Regions from separate parts of the Micrococcus sp. Mcc28 genome, predicted to be linked through region 2. Evidence: riboswitches for the same ligand, from Rfam matches in the RefSeq annotation. Region 2 holds a riboswitch; the other holds the start of a gene.

Region 1 (9,172 bases), on a different contig from region 2:
GGTCTTGGGAGAGCGGGAACCAGGCGTGGGAGCCCGGCTGCAGGGGCAGGGGCGCGCGCACGGCGGCCACCGTGACGTGCTCGGGCAGGTGCGGGACGAGGCCGAACAGGTCGTCCTCGTTCGCGCCGTAGCCGTGCAGGACGATCAGCAGGTCCTCGGTGCGCTCGCCCTCGGGGCGGGACCAGCGGACGACGGGCTCGACGGCGGGGGTGGGGTTCGCGTTCACGTCCGCCAGCCTAGCGAGCGGCGCGGTCGGCCCCTCCCGGAGGTTGACCCCTCCCGCGCGACGCGGGCAGAATCCTACCCGTGGGTAACCCATCCTCCTCTCAGCCTCCGCACGCCTCCGACGCGACCCCGGTCGACGACCCCGCCGCCCATCCCTGGCGCCGCTACGTCGCCATCGGGGACTCGTTCTCCGAGGGCATCGGCGACCCGGACCCGGACCGTCCCGGCTACCACCGCGGCTGGGCCGACCGCCTGGCCGAGGAGCTCTCCCGCCTGACGCCGCCCGGCGAGGACCTGGCCTACGCCAACCTGGCGGTCCGCGGGAAGCTGCTGGACCAGATCGCCGAGGACCAGGTGGAGCCGGCGCTCGCCCTGCGGCCGGACCTCATCAGCGTGTGTGCGGGCGGCAACGACATCCTGCGCGGCGCGGACCCGGACGAGATCGCGGTCCGGCTGGACGCCGTCGTCGAGCGTCTGGCCTCCGACGGCGCCACCGTGCTGCTGTTCAACGCGACCGACGTGAAGGGCACGCCCGTCATCGGCCGCATCCGCGGCACCGTGGCGATCTACAACGAGAACGTGCGCACCATCGCCCTGCGGCACGACGCGCTGGTGCCGGATATGTGGTCGCTCAAGGACCTCGCCCGGCGGGAGATGTGGGCCGAGGACCGCCTGCACTTCTCCGCGCTCGGCCACCACACGATCGCCGCGATGGTGCTGGACACCCTCGGCGTGGAGCACGGCCTCGAGCACCTGCGCCTGGCCCCGCCGGCGCCGCGCACGTGGCGCGAGGCCCGCGCGTCGGACGCGGCGTGGGTGCGCACGCACCTGGCGCCGTGGGTGGTCCGCCGCCTCCGCGGCGTCTCCTCCGGCGACGGCGTCACGGCCAAGCGCCCCGTCCCCGAGCCGCTCTTCGGGGCGCCGATGCCGCAGGGCTCGGACCACACCGAGCCGCTGGACATCGTCGAGCCCTGAGCCCGGCCGGCGGGGGCCGGTGGCCGTTTCTCGAACGACAGTGCCGCGACACGCCGCCGTTTTCCGAACGAAAGTTCAGAGGGCGAGGGTGCGCTTCAGCGTGTCGGCCACCTGACCGTATTCGGTGAGGAAGCCGTCGTGGCCGATGGGCGAGGCGATCGTGTGCACCGGCGGCCGCGCGGGCAGCGCCGCCGCGAGCGCCTCGGACTCGGCCGGCAGGTAGAGCCGGTCCGAGTCGACGGCGGCCACGAACGCCCGGCCGCGGTAGTCCGCGAGCGCCGCCGCCACGCCGCCGCGCCCGCGCCCGACGTCGTGGCCCATGAGGGCCTCGGTGACCACGAGGTAGGAGTTCGCGTCGAACCGGTCGGCGAGCTTGGCCGCCTGGTGGTCCAGGTAGGACTCCACGGCGTAGCGCCCGCGCCCGCCCGGCACCCCGACGACGGCGCCGAACGGGTCCTCGACGCCCTGCGGTTCCCGGCCGAACCGCTGGCCGAGCTCGCCGGCCGTGCGGTAGGTGGTGTGGGCGATGCGCCGGGCGATGCCCAGGCCGGCCACGGGGCCGGGGCCGGGGTAGTAGTCGCCGCCCTGGAAGTCCGGGTCGAGGCGGATGGCCGCGGTCTGCGCCTGCCCCCACGCGATCTGGTCGGCGGAGGAGGCCGCGGTGGCGGCCAGCACACCCACCCCGGCGACGCGCGCGGGGTGGGTCGCGGCCCACTCGAGGGCGCGGGCCCCGCCCATCGATCCGCCGATCACGGCGTGCCAGGCGCCGATCCCGAGGTGGTCGGCCAGGCGCCGCTCGGCCTCGACCGCGTCCCGCAGCGTGAGGAACGGGAACCGGGAGCCCCAGGGCCGCCCGTCGGAGGCCGGCGTCGAGGGCCCGGTGGAGCCGTGGCAGCCGCCGATCATGGCGGGGGCGACCACGAACCACCGGTCCGTGTCCACGGCGCGGCCCGGGCCGACGAGGGCGTCCCACCAGCCCGGCGTCGGGTCCTGCTCGTGCGCGGCCACGTGCGCGTCGCCGGTGAGGGCGTGCAGCACGAGCACGGCGTTGGAGCCGTCGGCGGCGAGGGTGCCCCAGGTCTCGTAGGCCAGCTCGACGTCGGGCAGCAGCCCGCCGGTCTCGGTGCGCAGCTCGCCGACCCGCAGGCGGTGGCGGCCGCCGCGGGGCAGCGCGGTGCGCGACGGACGCGTGGCGACGGCGGTCATGCCTGATCCCCCGCGTCGTCGTCGCCGCGGCGGGCGGCGGCCGCGAAGCCGCGCTCGAGGTCGGCGAGAATGTCCTCGATGTCCTCCACGCCGAGCGAGAGCCGCACCAGGCCGGGGGTGACGCCCGCGGCGCGCTGCTCGTCGTCGGTGAGCTGGGCGTGGGTGGTGGAGGCCGGGTGCACCACGAGCGAGCGGACGTCGCCGATGTTGGCCACGTGGTGGTGCAGGGTGAGCCCGTCCACGAACGCGGCCCCGGCCTCGCGGCCGCCCGCGATCTCGAAGGAGACGAACGCGCCCGCGCCCTTCGGCAGGTAGCGCTGGGCCCGCTCGTGCCACGGGCTGGACTCCAGGCCGGCGTAGACCACGTGCTCGACGTCGTCGCGGCCCTCCAGCCAGCGCGCCACCGCGGCCGCGTTGGCCACCTGCCGCTCCATGCGCAGGGACAGGGTCTCCAGGCCGAGGTTCACCAGGAACGCGTTGAACGGGGAGATCGCCGAGCCGTAGTCGCGCAGCAGCTGCACCCGCGCCTTGAGGATGAAGGCCAGGTTCGCGCCGAGCGGCGAGCCCACCCCGAGGTCCCGCGCGTAGACGAGGCCGTGGTACGACTCGTCCGGCTCGTTGAAGCCGGGGAACCGCTCGGCGTGCTGCGCGTAGTCGAACGTGCCGGCGTCGACGATCACGCCCGCGATGACCGCGGCGTGCCCGCCGAGGTACTTCGTGGCGGAGTGGGTGACGACGTCGGCGCCGTGCTCGATCGGCCGCAGCAGGTACGGGGTGGCCAGCGTGTTGTCCACGATCAGCGGCACGCCGGCCTCGTGGGCGGCGTCGGCGACGGCGCGCACGTCCAGGACGTCGCCGCGCGGGTTGCCGAGGGTCTCGCCGAAGAACGCCTTGGTGTTCGGCCGGACGGCGGCGCGCCAGGACTCGATGTCGTCCGGGTCGGTCACGAACGTCGTCTCGACGCCGACCTTGGCGAGGGTGTGCTTGAACAGGTTCTGCGTGCCGCCGTAGAGGCTGGCCGAGGCGACCACGTGGTCGCCGGCGCCGGCGAGGTTGAGGATCGCGAACGTCGTCGCCGCCTGACCGGAGGCCAGCAGCAGCGCGCCCACACCGCCCTCGAGCGCGGCGATCTTCTCCTCCACCGGGCCCTGCGTCGGGTTGCCGATGCGGGTGTAGAGCGGGTCGAGGTCCTTGAGCGCGAACCGGTCCGCGGCCACCTGGGCGGACGGGAAGTCGTACGAGGTGGTCTGGAAGATCGGCAGGGCGGTCGCACCGAAGGCGTGCTGGCCGGCGGCGACGCCCGCGTGGACCTGCGCGGTGGAGAAGCCCCAGGCGTCGGGGGTCGGGGTGGGCTGGTCGGTCATGGCGGACCCTCCTGAAGGGTTCAGGGGCCGGACCCGTCCGCCCCGCCCGCCGGCCGACGTGCCGATCCGGGAACCGGCGTCGTCGAGGTGCCGGAGATGACCCGGCGCCGTCGAGAGGGGCCGTGGGATCGGCCCGCGCTTGCCGGCAACCGTTGTGGGGCCGGCCTGGTCGTCACCCGGGGCACCCCACCGCGGAAGGAGGGTTGCCGGTCAGCATGCCGGGGCCTGTTGCTGACTCTCGTGACCGTGTCTCCGAGTGTAGCCCGCCGCCCCGCCACGATTTCGTCACGCGTGTCACACGCGGATACGCTCTCCGCACGGGGGCGCCCGACCCGTCAAGGGCTCGACGCCCCCCGACTCGCACCAGGTCAACCCCCGGGGCAGCCCGGGAACGGAGAGGAACAGCGCAGTGCACACCTGTCGCATGGACCACGTGTCCTACGCCGCCGGCCCCGAGGGCCTGGACGCCACGGTCGCCCGCATCGCCGAGACGCTGGGCATCGAGCGGATCAAGGGCGGTGTCCACCCACGTTTCGGCACCCAGAACGCGCTCTTCCCCATGACGGAGGGGCAGTATCTGGAGGTCGTCGAGGCCCTGGACCACCCGGCCTCCCTCAGCGCGCCGTTCGGCCAGCTCGTGCGCGCCCGCACCGAACAGGGCGGCGGCTGGATGAGCTGGGCCGTGGCCACCCCGGACATCGGCCGGTTCGAGCGCCGCCTCGGCCGCGAGGCCGTCCCCGGCAACCGTCGCTTCCCGGACGGCCGCGAGCTGTCCTGGCGGCAGATCGGCATCAAGGGCACCCTCGCGGACCCGCAGCTGCCGTACATCCTGCGCTGGGCCGACGGCCAGGAGGACATGCACCCCTCGCAGGCGGCCGAGCCGCAGGCCACCATCGAGCACCTGAACATCGCCGGCTCCCCCGAGCGCCTCGCCGAGTGGCTCGGCGACGACGAGGACGGCCAGGTCCAGGACGTGGACATCGAGTACGTCGCGCCCTCCGGCACCCCGGGCATCGTCTCGGTCACCTTCCGCACCCCGAAGGGCGAGATCACGCTCTGAGCGCGGGGGCGGGGCCGCTCAGCCGAGCAGCCCCGCCCGCGCCAGCAGCGGGTAGCCGACGAACCCGACGGCGTCCAGCAGCGCGTGCGCGATGACCAGCGGCATCACCCGGCGCACCCGCAGGAACACGAGCGCGAACACCACGCCCATCAGGGCGTTGCCCACGCCCGGCCCGATCCCCTGGTACAGGTGGTACGCCCCGCGCAGCAGCGCGAGGGCGAGCACCACGACGGCAGCGCGGGTCGGCAGGTACAGCCCCTCGGCGCTCACCCACGACGACGGCACGGCCGGCGCCGGATCGCGCGCCAGGCCCGCGTCGCGCAGCCGCTGCAGATACCCGAGCCGGTCGACGAGCCAGGCGCCCACGATGACCTCCTCCAGCAGTCCGTGCCGCAGCGCGGAGAGCAGCAGGACCGGCACCTGATACCAGCTCTCCCCGAGCGCCGAGCCGACGATCGCCGTCGTGATCCCCAGGGCCCGGCCGGCGGCGTAGACGCCGAGCGTGCCCAGCCCGATGGCCGCGAACAGGCCCAGGCCCCAGGCCAGGTCGCGGCCGGGGCGGCGCAGGTCGAGGCCGAGCACCCGGAACGGGTCCCGGCCGCGCAGGTGCATCAGGTGCAGCACGAGGGCCACCGGCACGAGCGCGAACCCGATGCCGAGCAGCTGATAGGTCAGGTCGAAGGCCCAGCGGTCGGCCAGGGCCGGGTTGAGGACGGTGGTCTGCTCCCCCAGCGGGGCCTGGGTGGCCTTGTCGATGAGCTGGACGATCGCGTAGACCGCCGACTTCCCCAGGGAGAGGCCGAGGACGATCGCGATCTCCCACCGCACCGTGCGCGCCGAGGGGGCGGGCAGCGCGGGGGCGGGTCGGGCGGCCGGACCGGCCGGACTGCGGGATGTGCGCGGGGTGGCGGGCATGCCCTCCAGTATCCGCCCGCCCCCTCTCCCCCGGGCGCTTTCGAACGTGAAGTGGGGCCCATCTCCCGTTCGAAAGTCCCCATTCCCCCGATGTCACGTTCGAAAGTCCGGGAGGGCGGAGGGAGGGTTAGCGTGGTCGTGTGGTCTCCCCGCCTGCCCCCAGCGAGCTCGAGCTGGTCCACCGCGCCCTGCAGCACCTCCGCCCCGGTCTCGACCCCGCCCTCGCCCGCCGGCTCCGCACAGCCGACTGGGCCGCGGCGTCCGTGGAGGAGGGCGGGCAGTTCCACCGCGTGCTCGTGCTCGAGGACGTCGGCGTCCTCCGGATGACGCGGGCCCACGAGGTCGGCGCCGCCCCGGCCGCGCGGTGGGCGCCCGAGCGGGATCCCGCGGCGCACCTGCCCCGGCGCCTGGCCCTCCTCGACGGGCTCGCCGCGGCCCTGGCCGAACTCCACGTGCCGTGGGCCGTGCCGGTCGCCCTCTCGGACCCCGTCCCCGCGGGCCCGGGCGCCGCGGTGCTGCAGCGCTTCCTCCCGGGCGGGCCGCACCCGCCGCACGAGGGCGATCCGGCCGTGCTGCGCGGCGTCCTCGACGACCTCGCCGCCGTGGACGTCACCGACCCGCGGATCGTCCCGCACCTCGGCCGCCCGTTCGCCTTCCGCGGCCCGTGGACGTCGGAGCGCGCCCGGCACGTCGCGGCGCTTCCAGAGACGGTGGCCGCGCGCCTGGGCGCGTGGGAGGGGCACGACGTCGACGCGCGGCTGGGCGCCGAGGCGTGGCCGGACGCGGTGGCCGCCCTCACGGACGCGGTGACGGCGTGGACCGCCGCGCCGCCCGTGCCGCCGTCGCTGGTGCACGGCGACCTGGCCGGGCACAACATGCGCTGGCGTGCCGTGCCCGAGGACGAGGACCCGCGCGCCCCGCTGCGCTGGACGCTGGCCGGGGTGCTGGACTGGGACCTCGCGTGCGCGTGGGACCCCGCCCTCAACGTCGCCTACCTGGCGCTGTGGCACGGCGAGGACAAGGTGCCCGACCTGGCCCGGGACGCGGCCGAGGCGCGGCGGGCCCGCGTGTGGCTCGGGGCGATGGCCCTGGAGACGCTCGACGACGCGGCGGCCCGGGACGCGATCGTCGGCGGGCTGGCCGCGGGGTCCTGGCGGCGCCTGCTGCGCAAGACCCTGCCTCGCGTGGCGCGGGCCCTCACCGCGCTGGACGGCTGAGGGCCCGCGCGGTCGTCAGGACAGGCCCAGGCGCTCCAGGACGATCTCGCGGACGCGGCCGGCGTCGGCCTGCCCGCGGGTGGCCTTCATGACCGGGCCGATCAGGGCGCCGACGGCGGCCATCTTGCCGCCCTTGATCTTCTCGGCCACGTCCGGGTTGGCGGCGATCGCGGCGTCGACGGCCTCGGTGAGCGCGCCGTCGTCGGACACCACGGCCAGGCCCTTCGCCGCGACGACCTCCTTCGGGGCGCCCTCGCCGTCGGCCACCAGGCCGAGCACCTGCTTGGCGATCTTGTCGTTGATCGTCTTCGCGGCGATCAGCTCCTCGACCTCCACCACGTGCGCCGGGGTGATCCCCAGCTCGGCGACGGCGACCTCGCGGACGTTCGCCAGGCGGGCGATCTCGCCCATCCACCACTTGCGGGCGGCCGCCGCGGAGGCGCCGGCCTCCACGGTCGCGACGATCTCGTCCAGCACGCCGGCGTTGACGACGTCGCGGAACTCCTCGTCCGCGAAGCCCCACTCGGCCTTGAGCCGCTTGTTCCGCACGGCCGGCAGCTCGGGCATGGCCGCGCGCACGCGCTCGACCCACGCGGCGTCCACGTGCACCGGCACGAGGTCCGGCTCCGGGAAGTACCGGTAGTCGTCCGCGTCCGACTTCGGGCGGCCCGAGGTGGTGCTGCGGGTGTCCTCGTGCCAGTGGCGGGTCTCCTGCGTCACGGTGCCGCCCGCGGCGAGCACCGCGGCCTGGCGCTGGATCTCGTGGGTGACCGCGTGCTGCACGGCGCGCGTGGAGTTCACGTTCTTCGTCTCGGTGCGGGTGCCGAACTCGGTGGCGCCCTTGGGCATCAGCGAGACGTTCGCGTCGCAGCGGACGTTGCCGCGCTCCATCCGCGCGTCGGAGATGTCGATGGCCTGCACGATGTCCCGGATCGCGGTGACGTAGGCGCGGGCCAGCTCGGGGGCCCGTGCGCCGGCGCCGACGATCGGCTTGGTGACGATCTCGATGAGCGGCACGCCCGCACGGTTGTAGTCGACGAGGGACGCGGAGGCGCCCTGGATCCGCCCGGAGCCGCCCACGTGGGTGAGCTTGCCGGCGTCGTCCTCGAGGTGCGCGCGCTCGATCTCCACGCGGAAGACCTCACCGTCCTCCAGCTCGACGTCCAGGTGGCCGTCGAAGACGATCGGCTCGTCGTACTGCGAGGTCTGGAAGTTCTTCGGCGTGTCCGGGTAGAAGTAGTTCTTCCGCGCGAACCGGCAGGTCTCGGCGACCTGCGCGTCCAGGGCCACGCCCAGGCGGATCGCGTACTCCACGACCTCGCGGTTGAGCACCGGCAGGGTGCCGGGCAGGCCGAGGTCGAGCGGGGTCACGTTCGTGTTCGGCTCGTCGCCGAACGCGTTGGGCGCGGAGGAGAAGATCTTCGTGGCGGTGTTCAGCTCCACGTGCACCTCGAAGCCCAGCACGGGGTCGAAGCGCTCCATCGCCTCCGCGAAGTCCATGGTCTGCTCTGCGTGGCTCATGCCCGGCCTCCTGCCGTGGTCGCGGTGGTGGCGCGCTGCGCGCCCTTCTCCAGCTCGGGGGCCTCGGCCCACACCGGCCCGCCCCGGCGCTCCCCGACGAGGCGCTCGAGCGCGGCGCCGGCCTCGTACAGGCGCGCGTCCTCGCGCGCCGGTGCCATCAGCTGCAGGCCGTAGGGCAGCCCGTCGACGACGCCGCCCGGCACGGACATGCCCGGGATGCCGGCGAGGTTGGCCGGGATGGTGGCCAGGTCGTTGACGTACATGGTCATCGGGTCGTCCGTCTTGGCGCCCAGCTCGAACGCCGGGGTCGGCGCGGTGGGCGTGAGGATGACGTCCACCTGCTCGAAGGCGCGGGCGAAGTCCTCCTGCACGAGCGTGCGGACCTTCTGCGCGGAGCCGTAGTAGGCGTCGTAGTAGCCGGCGGACAGCGCGTAGGTGCCCAGGATGATGCGGCGCTTGACCTCGGCGCCGAACCCGGCGGCGCGGGTGGCGCCCATGACCTGCTCGATCGTGCCGCCGCCGTCGGGCACCACGCGGTGGCCGTAGCGGACGCCGTCGAAGCGGGCCAGGTTGGAGGACGCCTCCGAGGGCATGATCAGGTAGTACGCCCCGAGGGCGGCGTCGAAGCTCGGGCAGGAGACCTCCACGATCTCCGCGCCGGCCTCACGCAGGGCTGCGACGTGCTCGTC
Region 2 (9,172 bases):
GTGGGTGCTGGCGGTGCTCCTGGTGGCGCTGCTCGTGCTCGCCGTGTGGGACATGACCCAGAAGCGGCACGCGATCCTCCGCAACTACCCCGTGCTCGGCCACATGCGGTACCTGCTGGAGTCGATCCGCCCCGAGATCCAGCAGTACTTCATCGAGCGCAACTTCGACGGCAAGCCGTTCGACCGGGACACCCGCTCGATCGTCTACGCCCGTGCGAAGGGACTGGACAGCCACAAGGCGTTCGGCACCGAGCGGGACACCTCGGAGATCGGCTACGAGTTCCTGTTGCACTCCACCGCCCCGGTCAACCCGCCGGAGGAGCCCCCCACGGTGCGGATCGGCGGCCCGGACTGCCGCCGACCCGTGGACATCTCGCTGATGAACATCTCGTCCATGTCCTTCGGCTCCCTCTCCGCCAACGCCGTGATCGCCATGAACAAGGGCGCCGGCCTGGGCGGGTTCATCCACGAGACCGGCGAGGGCGGCCTCACCAAGTACCACCGCGGCAACGGCGCGGACCTGTTCTGGGAGATCGGCTCCGGCTATTTCGGCTGCCGCAACGAGGACGGCACCTTCAGCCCGGAGAAGTTCGCCGAGAAGGCGCTGCTGCCCGAGGTCAAGGGCATCACCATCAAGATCTCCCAGGGCGCGAAGCCCGGCCTGGGCGGCATGCTGCCCAAGGAGAAGATCTCCCCCGAGATCGCCGAGGCCCGTGAGATCCCGATGGACAAGGACTGCCTGTCCCCGGCGTCCCACTCCGCGTTCCGCACCCCGCGCGAGATGGTCAGGTTCATCGAGCAGCTCCGTGAGCTCTCGGACGGCAAGCCGATCGGCATCAAGTTCTGCGTGGGCTCCCGCGTGGACGTGCTGGCCATGACCAAGGCCATCTGGGAGGAGCGGATCGCCCCCGACTTCATCATCGTGGACGGCTCCGAGGGCGGCACCGGCGCCGCCCCGCTCGAGTACTCGGACCGCGTGGGCACCCCGCTGACCGAGGGCCTCATGCTCGTGCACAACGCGCTCGTGGGCACCGGCCTGCGCCACATGATCAAGCTCGGCGCGGCCGGCAAGGTCGCCACCGGTTCGGACATCGTCAAGCGTCTGATCCAGGGCGCGGACTTCACCATGTCCGCCCGCGCGATGATGATGGCCACCGGGTGCATCCAGGCGCAGAAGTGCCACACGAACGAGTGCCCCGTGGGGGTGGCCACGCAGGACCCGCGTCTGATGCGCGCCCTCGACGTGGAGGACAAGGGCAACCGCGTCTTCAACTACCACCGCCTGACCGTGCGCGAGGCCGTGCAGATCATGGCGTCCATGGGCCTGACGCATCCGTCCCAGCTGAACACCCGCATGCTGCGCCGCCGCGTGGACCACCTGAGCACCCGCTCGTACGCGTCCATCTACCACTGGCTGCGCACGGACGAGCTGCTCAACGACCCGCCCGCCGGCTGGGCCATGGACTGGGAGGAGGCGGACGCGGACCACTTCGGCGAGCACGCCCGCGTGGACTACCTCACCGAGCGCGACCCCCAGTGGCGCTCCGAGCTGCTGATCCCGGGCCGCGAGGCGGCCGGCGCCCCCGTGCAGGGCTCCCCAATCTCCGGGACGGGCTCCACGCTCGTCGACGCCCGGCAGACCGAGTCCGTGCCGCTGACGACGTCGCCGATGCCGCGCGTCAGCTCGTTGGGTGAGGGTGAGTCGCTGTCCCCGCACGGCGGCCGTCGTCGGGCCCCGCAGGATCCGGCACCCGCCGCCACCGCCGGCGAGACGCCCACCGACGAGAACGAGGGCCTGCCGGCGGAGGCCGGCGAGCGGCCCGAGCGCCAGGACGGCGAGGAGGTCACCCAGCGGGGGACCACCGGCCGCGTGGAGGGCGAGCACCGCGGCGAGGGCCGCGTCGGCTGACCCGCCCCCGCAGTCACCCCCGCCCCTTTCGAGGCGGGAAATCCACCTCACACGACGCCCCCGGGCGCCCATGAGATGGATTTCCCGCCTCGTCGCGTGAGGGGTCGTAGCCTGGGGCCGTGACCCCGCCCGCCCCCGCCGCTCGCCGCCCCTCCACGGCCCTGCTGTGGGTGCTGCTGGCGGCCATGGGCGCCGGGCCCCTGTTCAACTACGGCGTCTCCGCCTCCTCCACGGTCGTGATGGAGCGGCTCGACGTCACCTCGGGCCAGCTCGGCACCGTGATGACGGTCGTGTTCGCGGCGGCCGCCGTCACCTCGCTCGGCCTCGGCCGGGCCGCCGACCGCCTGTCCGCCCGCGCACAGCTGAGCATCATCTTCGGCGGCACCGCCGCGGCGCTCGTGCTCGGCGCCGTCGCCCCGTCCCTGCCCGTGCTGTACGCGGCGGCCGCCGTCGCGGGCGTCACGCAGGCCATCTCCAACCCCACCACGAACCGGATCATCCGGACCGTGGTGCCGCCGGAGAGGCGCATCGGGTGGGTCGGGGTGAAGCAGTCCGGCGTGCAGGCGGCCCAGCTGGTCGGCGGCCTGTTCTTCCCGGACGCGTCCCTCGCCCTCGGCTGGACGGGCGCCGCGCTGGGGGCCGCGGTGCTCATCGGGGCGCTCTGGGTGCTCGCGCTGGTCGCCGCCCCGCCGCTGCCCGGGGCGCCGCCGCCGGCCACCGGCCCCGTCGGCGGACGACGACGGCGGGACACCTCGCCCCTGCCGGCCACGGTCTGGTTCTTCGCGGCGATCGCGTTCCTCACCGGCCTGGGCATGCAGGCCACGAACACGTACCTGCCGCTGTTCGCGGTCGAGACGCTGGGGATGACGCTCGTGGCCGGCGGTGCCGCGGCGGCCGTGTCCGGGGTGGTGGGGGTTCTCTCCCGGATCGGGTGGAGCCGGCGGATGAGCTCCGGAGACCGGCCCACCACCCTGCTGACCGTGATCTGCCTGGGTGCCGTGGCCGGCGTCGTGGTGTTCCTCGCAGCGGACCTGCTGGATCTGCCGGTCCTGCTGTGGGTGGGCGCCGCGGTGCACGGACTGACGGTGCTGGGCGCCAACGTGGTGATCAACGCGGGTCTGCTGAGTGAGGTGCCGGCCGAGCGGCTGGGCCGAGCGACCGGGGCGAACTCGATGGGCATGTACGCCGGTTTCGCCCTGGGCCCGCTGCTGATGGGCGTGCTGCGCGACGTCACGGGCGACTACCGGGCCGGCTTCGCGGTCGTCGCGGCCGGGTATCTGCTGGCCCTGGGCGTGGTGCTGCTGTTGCGTCGCCACGTGGGTCGGCGGGGCGCGGCCTGACGCGCAGGGCCAGGACGAGGCCCACCCCGGAGGACCGCGCCTCAGCGACATCACCGCAGTGCAGCCCTGCGGTGGTGTCGCAGCGCCGCGGTCGAACGGGCGTACGGCGGAGTGCGGCGCAGTGCGCGGCGGGGCGTGCGGAAGCGCACACGACGACGCCCCCGGTCCGTGTGGACCGGGGGCGTCGGAAGCCGTGCGTCAGGCGAAGATCAGAGCTTCGTCACGTTGGCGGCCTGGAGGCCCTTGGGGCCGTCCTGGGTCTCGAACTCGACGCGGTCGTTCTCCTGGAGCTCCTTGAAGCCCCCGCCCTGGATGGCGGAGAAGTGCACGAACACGTCCGCGGAGTTGTCCTCGGGGGCGATGAAGCCGTAGCCCTTCTCAGCGTTGAACCACTTGACAGTACCGACAGCCATGATGGTGTCCTTTCGATGTGCCCCCGCGGTGCGGTGGCGGTGTTGGACCGCGGCCCGGATGTGGGACGCGGGTGAAGCGGCGAGACTGAACCGCTTGCCCAACACTCATCGACGCCGGCGATGCCGGGCTGACGAGCAGTGAAGATGGCGGGATACAGCTTGATCAACTTCAGGCTCCATCATTGCACGGATCTCGCCGACCGGGAACCAGGGGCCCGATTGTTCACCTGGAGTTCGCTCAGAGCGCGCGCAGGCCGTGGAAGAGATTGCGGTGCAGGGCGGCCGGGGGAGCGGCGTCCGTGTGATCCGCCAAGGCCGTCACCTCCAGCAGCACCACCGTGTGGTCGCCCGCCGGGACCTCGGCGTGCACCCGCGTCTCGAGCCAGAGCGAGGAGCCCCCGATCAGCAGGGCGTCGTGCGGGCTGCGGTGCACGTCGAGACCGGCGAAGCGGTCGCCCTCGCGGGAGGCCAGCTGACGGCACAGCGGCGTCTGGTCCGCCGCGAGCAGGGAGACGCCGATCGCCCCGGCCCGGCGCAGGCGCGGCCAGGTGCGGGAGCTGTTCTGCGCGGAGAAGGACACGAGGGCCGGCTCCCAGGAGATGCCCACGCCGAAGGAGGAGGACACCATCACCTCGGGGACGTCGTCGGCGAGGCCCGCCAGCGCGACGACCCCGGTGGGGAAGGCCGAGAGGCCGGAGCGGAGGTTGCCGAGGGACAGGTCGGTGTCCCACGCGGCGGTGTGGGGTTCGTGGGTCAGGGTCATGGCGCGCGTCCTCTTCCGATGACTGACGCGGCTCCGCAGACGGCGGGAACGCGGATCGCCCGGATCCGCGGAGACGCGGTACTTGCCCGTCGGGGTGTCCGAGGGGCCGAATCATCACCTGGAGCACCCCACTACTGCGTGAGAGGGTTGCCGTCCCGCCGGCCAGGGCCGTGAATGACGGGAACTCGTGATTCTGGGCACCAGCCTACGGAGGGGTCCGTGGGGCGGTCAAAGCGCGGCGGTCGCGCGGCGTCATCCGAGCTGCCGATGTGATGCTTGACACACCGCGCATCCCCAGCCAGGATCATCTCACTCGAGAGGGGGGAGCTCGAGACCGCAGCCCGCGGCCCCCGCAGTCGGTTCTCCGAGAGGGACCGGATCATGCGGATGGACATCGAGAAGAAGCCTGCGGCATTGCCGGCCGCCGTGGTCGTCGCGGCTCTCCTCGGTACCGCCATCTCGGGATGCTCCGCGTCCCCGGGCAGCGTCTCCTCCACCGCCAAGGCATCCACCGTTGTGGCGTCCTCCGTCACCGCGACGTCAGCGGCCCCCTCTGCAACCCGGTCGGCCTCCGCCACCGGTTCGTCCGCGTCGTCACCCGCCGGCGAAGAAGCACTCCCCGCCGCGCTGTTCGAGGAGGACGGGATGACGTTGGTCGAGTACACGCGCCGGCATCCGGATGCGGACCATCTCGACCCGGAGAAGGAGTCCGTCCTGGAGGAGGCGGTCGGGACGGGCACACAGCAGATCACCGTGGACGCCCAACAGGGTGCGGTCCTTCGGGTCATCGTGCTGTGTCCTTCGGATGCCACCGGTGAGACGGAGATCCTGACCTCACGGAGTGGCGGGGGAACGAAGACCTGGATGGCCGGGTCGGAGGCGCTGTGCGGCGGCTGGTCGGCGGCGACTCCCCCCCCGTGGATGAGGCGGGGCCGATGACGTTCACCGCCACGGTGGACAACGACAAGCCGTTCCGGATGGTGCTGACCGCACCCTCCGCATGAGGCCGCCATCACGACGGCGGATGACGGCGCGGGGAGGACTGAGTCGCTCAGCGTCGGTCGCGGCCGCGCAGCGCGTCCAGCTGCCGGCGGTCACGCTTGGTGGGCCGGCCCGCGCCGCGCTCGCGGTACGGCACCGCGAGCAGCTCACGCGGCACGGGCGGCGGGGAGTGGTCCACATACTGCTGCCGGGCCACGGGGGCACCCACCCGCTTGGCGATCAGCCCCGTGACCTCGAGGATCCGCTCACGTCCGTCCTGGCGCACCCGCACCCGGTTCCCGACGACGACGGGCGTCGCCGCCTTCACGGGCTCGCCGTCGATGCGCACGTGGCCCGCGCGCACGGCCGCCGTGGCCGCCGACCGGGTCTTGTACAGCCGCACGGCCCACAGCCACGCGTCGATGCGGACGCCGCTCACGCCCGCCCCCTCACGCGAAGCGGGCGCGGATCGCGGCGCCGTGCGCGGGCAGGCGCTCGTCCTCGGCCAGCACGCCGATCCCGTCCGCGACCTCCTCGAGCCCGGTCTCCGTGTAGCGGATGCGCTGCTGCAGGCGCAGGAACGTCACGGTGTTCAGACCGGAGGAGTGCCGGGCCGTCCCCGAGGTGGGGAGCACATGGTTGGACCCGGCCGAGTAGTCGCCCAGCGGCACGGGGGCGTACGGGCCCACGAACACGGCGCCAGCGTTGCGGATGCGCCCCACGAGGGCCTCGGGGTCGCGCGTCTGGATCTCGAGGTGTTCGGTGGCGTAGCGGTCGGAGACCTCCACGGCCTGGTCCATGTCCCGCACCAGCAGCACGCCGGACTGGGGGCCGGTGAGGGCCTCGCGGATCTGATCCTCGTGGAACGCCCCGGGCACCTGCGCCTCGATCGCCGCCTGCACGTCCCGGAGCAGGTCCTCGGAATCGGTGATGAGCACGGAGGCGGCCAGCGGGTCGTGCTCGGACTGGCTGATCAGGTCCGCGGCCACCCAGTCGGCGCGGGCGGTGCCGTCCGCGATCACGGCGATCTCGCTCGGCCCGGCCTCGGCGTCCACGCCGATCACGCCCTGCAGGGCGCGCTTCGCGGCGGCCACGTACACGTTGCCGGGCCCCGTCACCAGGTCGACGGGCGCGCAGAGCCACCCGCCGTCGTCGTCCTGGACGCCGTGCGCCAGCATGGCCACGGCCTGGGCGCCGCCGGCCGCGTAGACCTCGTCCACGCCGAGCAGCGCGCACGCGGCGAGCACGGTGGGGTGGGGCAGGCCGCCGTGGTCCCGCTGCGGGGGTGAGGTCACCGCGAGGCTCCCCACGCCGGCGGCCTGCGCGGGCACCACGTTCATCACCACCGAGGAGGGGTACACGGCGCGGCCGCCGGGCACGTACAGGCCCACGCGGCCCACGGGGATCCAGTGGTTCTCCACGACGGCGCCCTCGCCGAGCTCGACCGTGGAGTCCTGGGGGTGCTGGGCGGCGTGCACGAGCCGGGCCCGGCGGATCGACTCCTCCAGGGCGGCACGCACCCGCGGGTCGAGCCCGGCCAGGGCGGCCTCGAGCGCCTCCCCGGGCACGCGCAGGGCGGGCGGACGGACGCCGTCGAACCGCTCGGCCAGGTCCAGCAGGGTCTGCTCACCGCCGTGGCGGACCTGCTCGATGATCGGGGCGATCACCGGCACCACGGAGGACACGTCCACGTTCGCCCGCGGGATGATGCGGGACAGGTCCGCGGTGGCGGTGTCGAGCGGGCGCAGGTCGGTGACGGAGAGCACGGATTCCTCCAGAGGGGCGGTGGCGGGCCGGCGGGACGGGGCACGACGACGGCCGGGCCCGGACCGCGCGGACGGTCAGGCTCCATTGTGCTCTTCTCCGGGGTGCGTCCGGGGGCGGGTGTCAGACTGTCGTCATGGTCCTCCCCGTCCTGCCCGCCCTCGCGACCCCGCCCCTGCTGACCGCCCTGGACCGCCTCCTGGCGGGCGAGACCGTGCCGTCCGGGGTGGAGGGGGACATCCAGGACGGGGCGGCCGCCACCACCCGGGCCTTCGGCGTGGAATGGGGGACGCTGCTGACCGTGCTGATGGCGTTCGCGATCGGCGCGGCGGTCGTGTACCTGGCCCTGCAGGTGGCACGCGTCGTGCTCGTGCGCCGCCCCGCGTTCCAGCACGGCGCCGCACGGCTGAGCCTGCCGGCCGCCGTCGCCGCCGGCCTGCTGGCCTCCCGGATCTGGCTCGGGGTCATGGCCGAGGAGCAGGCCTGGTACCGGCCGGCGTCGTTCCTCTTGCTCATCGCCGTGGCCGCCGCGGGCGCGTGGGCCGCGTGGCGCCTGGTCGGCGTGATCGAGGCGGGGATCCTCGGCCGCTACCAGGAGACCGGCGTCGAGCACCGCCGCGAGCGACGCATCCGCACGCAGACCATCCTGATCCGGCGCATCCTCAACGCGGTGATCGTGGTGGTGGTCGTCGCCGTGGTCCTGCTGGGGGTGCCCGAGGTGCGCTCGCTCGGGGCCGGCCTGCTCGCCTCCGCCGGTGTGATCTCGGTGATCGCCGGCCTGGCCGTGCAGTCCACGCTGACCAACGTGTTCGCCGGCTTCCAGCTCGCCTTCACGGACGCGATCCGGGTGGGCGACGTGGTGGACATGGAGGGCGTGTTCGGCACCGTCGAGGAGATCACCCTGTCCAACGTGGTGCTCAAGCTCTGGGACGGCCGCCGCATGGTCTACCCGTCCTCGCACTTCACCACCCGGCCGTTCGAGAACTGGACGCGGGTGGGCGCCGAGGTCTCCGGCGTCGTGGAGCTGGACGTGGACTGGCGCGTGCCCATGGACGCGCTGCGCGCACGACTCACCCAGCTGCTCGAGTCCACGGACCTGTGGGACGGACGCGAGCACGCGCTGCAGGTGACCGACGCGACCGGCGGCATCGTGCGCATCCGCGCCGTGGTCTCCGCCCGCAACTCCGGCGACCTCTGGGACCTGCGCTGCCTCGTGCGCGAGGACCTCGTGTCCTTCCTGCGCCACGAGCACCCCGAGGGCATCGTGGTGCAGCGCATGGTGGTCCGGCACCCCGCCCACGGCGACGCGTCACCCGCCTCCGAAGGCTCCGACGCGGAGGCCCGCGGTGGCGACCGGACGGGTGAGCCGGGCCCGGACGGCTCCGGGGTGGCGGCCCGCGAGCCGCGCCCGCGCACCGCGCCGCTGCCGCGCGTCGACGGCGCCGATCCGCGCCCGGACACCCTCACCACACCGCTGACCCGCGTGGGCGACCACTCCGGCCTGTACACCGGCTCGATGACGGCGGTGCAGCGCAACCGCGAACTCGCCGGCCCGGGCGAGGAGGCGTTCGCCGAGCGGCGCGCGCAGCAGGCCAAGCAGGCGGCGGAGGCCGCGGCGGCGGACGAGGCCGGACGGCGCAGCGGCGCCGGCTCCCACACGGACGGCCTCCTCGACGACGCCGTCACGCGCCGCCGTCAGGACGACGAGGACTGAGGCCCGGCGGGAGCGCTCAGCGCTCGAGCGTCGGGTCCCCGGGATCGACGGGCGTGAGCCGACGCCGCTCGGCCATCGGCTCGGACGCGGGCAGGCCGTGGGTGGCCGGGTCCGTCTCGGCGACGTGGCTCACGGCCTCGGGCGTGTGGTCCCCGTACTGCCGGTACTCCTTCACGCACAGCACGGGCTGATCGATCTCCTGCAGCAGCTCGTCCGAGACCGATCCCATGACGAACCGGCCGAAGCCGCCGCGGCGGCGCACGCCGATGACCACGATGGACGGGTCCA

The links. Region 2 has a riboswitch for S-adenosylmethionine ahead of NR073_RS01725 (flavin reductase family protein). Riboswitches for the same ligand answer to the same signal wherever they lie in the genome.
Region 1: it holds a riboswitch for S-adenosylmethionine, as region 2 does, so the genes downstream of both, NR073_RS08560 (bifunctional o-acetylhomoserine/o-acetylserine sulfhydrylase) here and NR073_RS01725 (flavin reductase family protein) in region 2, are expected to answer to the same signal.

The regions. Positions count from the first base shown of each region.
Region 1 covers NZ_JALJRH010000014.1:20,323-29,494, forward strand. Annotated here, with positions in the region: gene NR073_RS08545 (alpha/beta hydrolase) at 1-226, opposite strand, end outside; gene NR073_RS08550 (SGNH/GDSL hydrolase family protein) at 307-1,200, shown strand; gene NR073_RS08555 (homoserine O-acetyltransferase) at 1,276-2,406, opposite strand; gene NR073_RS08560 (bifunctional o-acetylhomoserine/o-acetylserine sulfhydrylase) at 2,403-3,770, opposite strand; SAM riboswitch class IV at 3,901-4,016, opposite strand; gene NR073_RS08565 (VOC family protein) at 4,195-4,830, shown strand; gene NR073_RS08570 (CPBP family intramembrane glutamic endopeptidase) at 4,849-5,745, opposite strand; gene NR073_RS08575 (phosphotransferase) at 5,886-6,962, shown strand; gene gatB (Asp-tRNA(Asn)/Glu-tRNA(Gln) amidotransferase subunit GatB) at 6,978-8,483, opposite strand; gene gatA (Asp-tRNA(Asn)/Glu-tRNA(Gln) amidotransferase subunit GatA) at 8,480-9,172, opposite strand, start outside.
Region 2 covers NZ_JALJRH010000002.1:153,436-162,607, reverse strand. Annotated here, with positions in the region: gene NR073_RS01740 (FMN-binding glutamate synthase family protein) at 1-1,909, shown strand, start outside; gene NR073_RS01735 (MFS transporter) at 2,029-3,249, shown strand; gene NR073_RS01730 (cold-shock protein) at 3,459-3,662, opposite strand; gene NR073_RS01725 (flavin reductase family protein) at 3,901-4,425, opposite strand; SAM riboswitch class IV at 4,499-4,618, opposite strand; gene NR073_RS01720 (hypothetical protein) at 4,813-5,364, shown strand; gene NR073_RS01715 (RNA-binding S4 domain-containing protein) at 5,477-5,845, opposite strand; gene hisD (histidinol dehydrogenase) at 5,856-7,172, opposite strand; gene NR073_RS01705 (mechanosensitive ion channel family protein) at 7,307-8,884, shown strand; gene NR073_RS01700 (universal stress protein) at 8,901-9,172, opposite strand, start outside.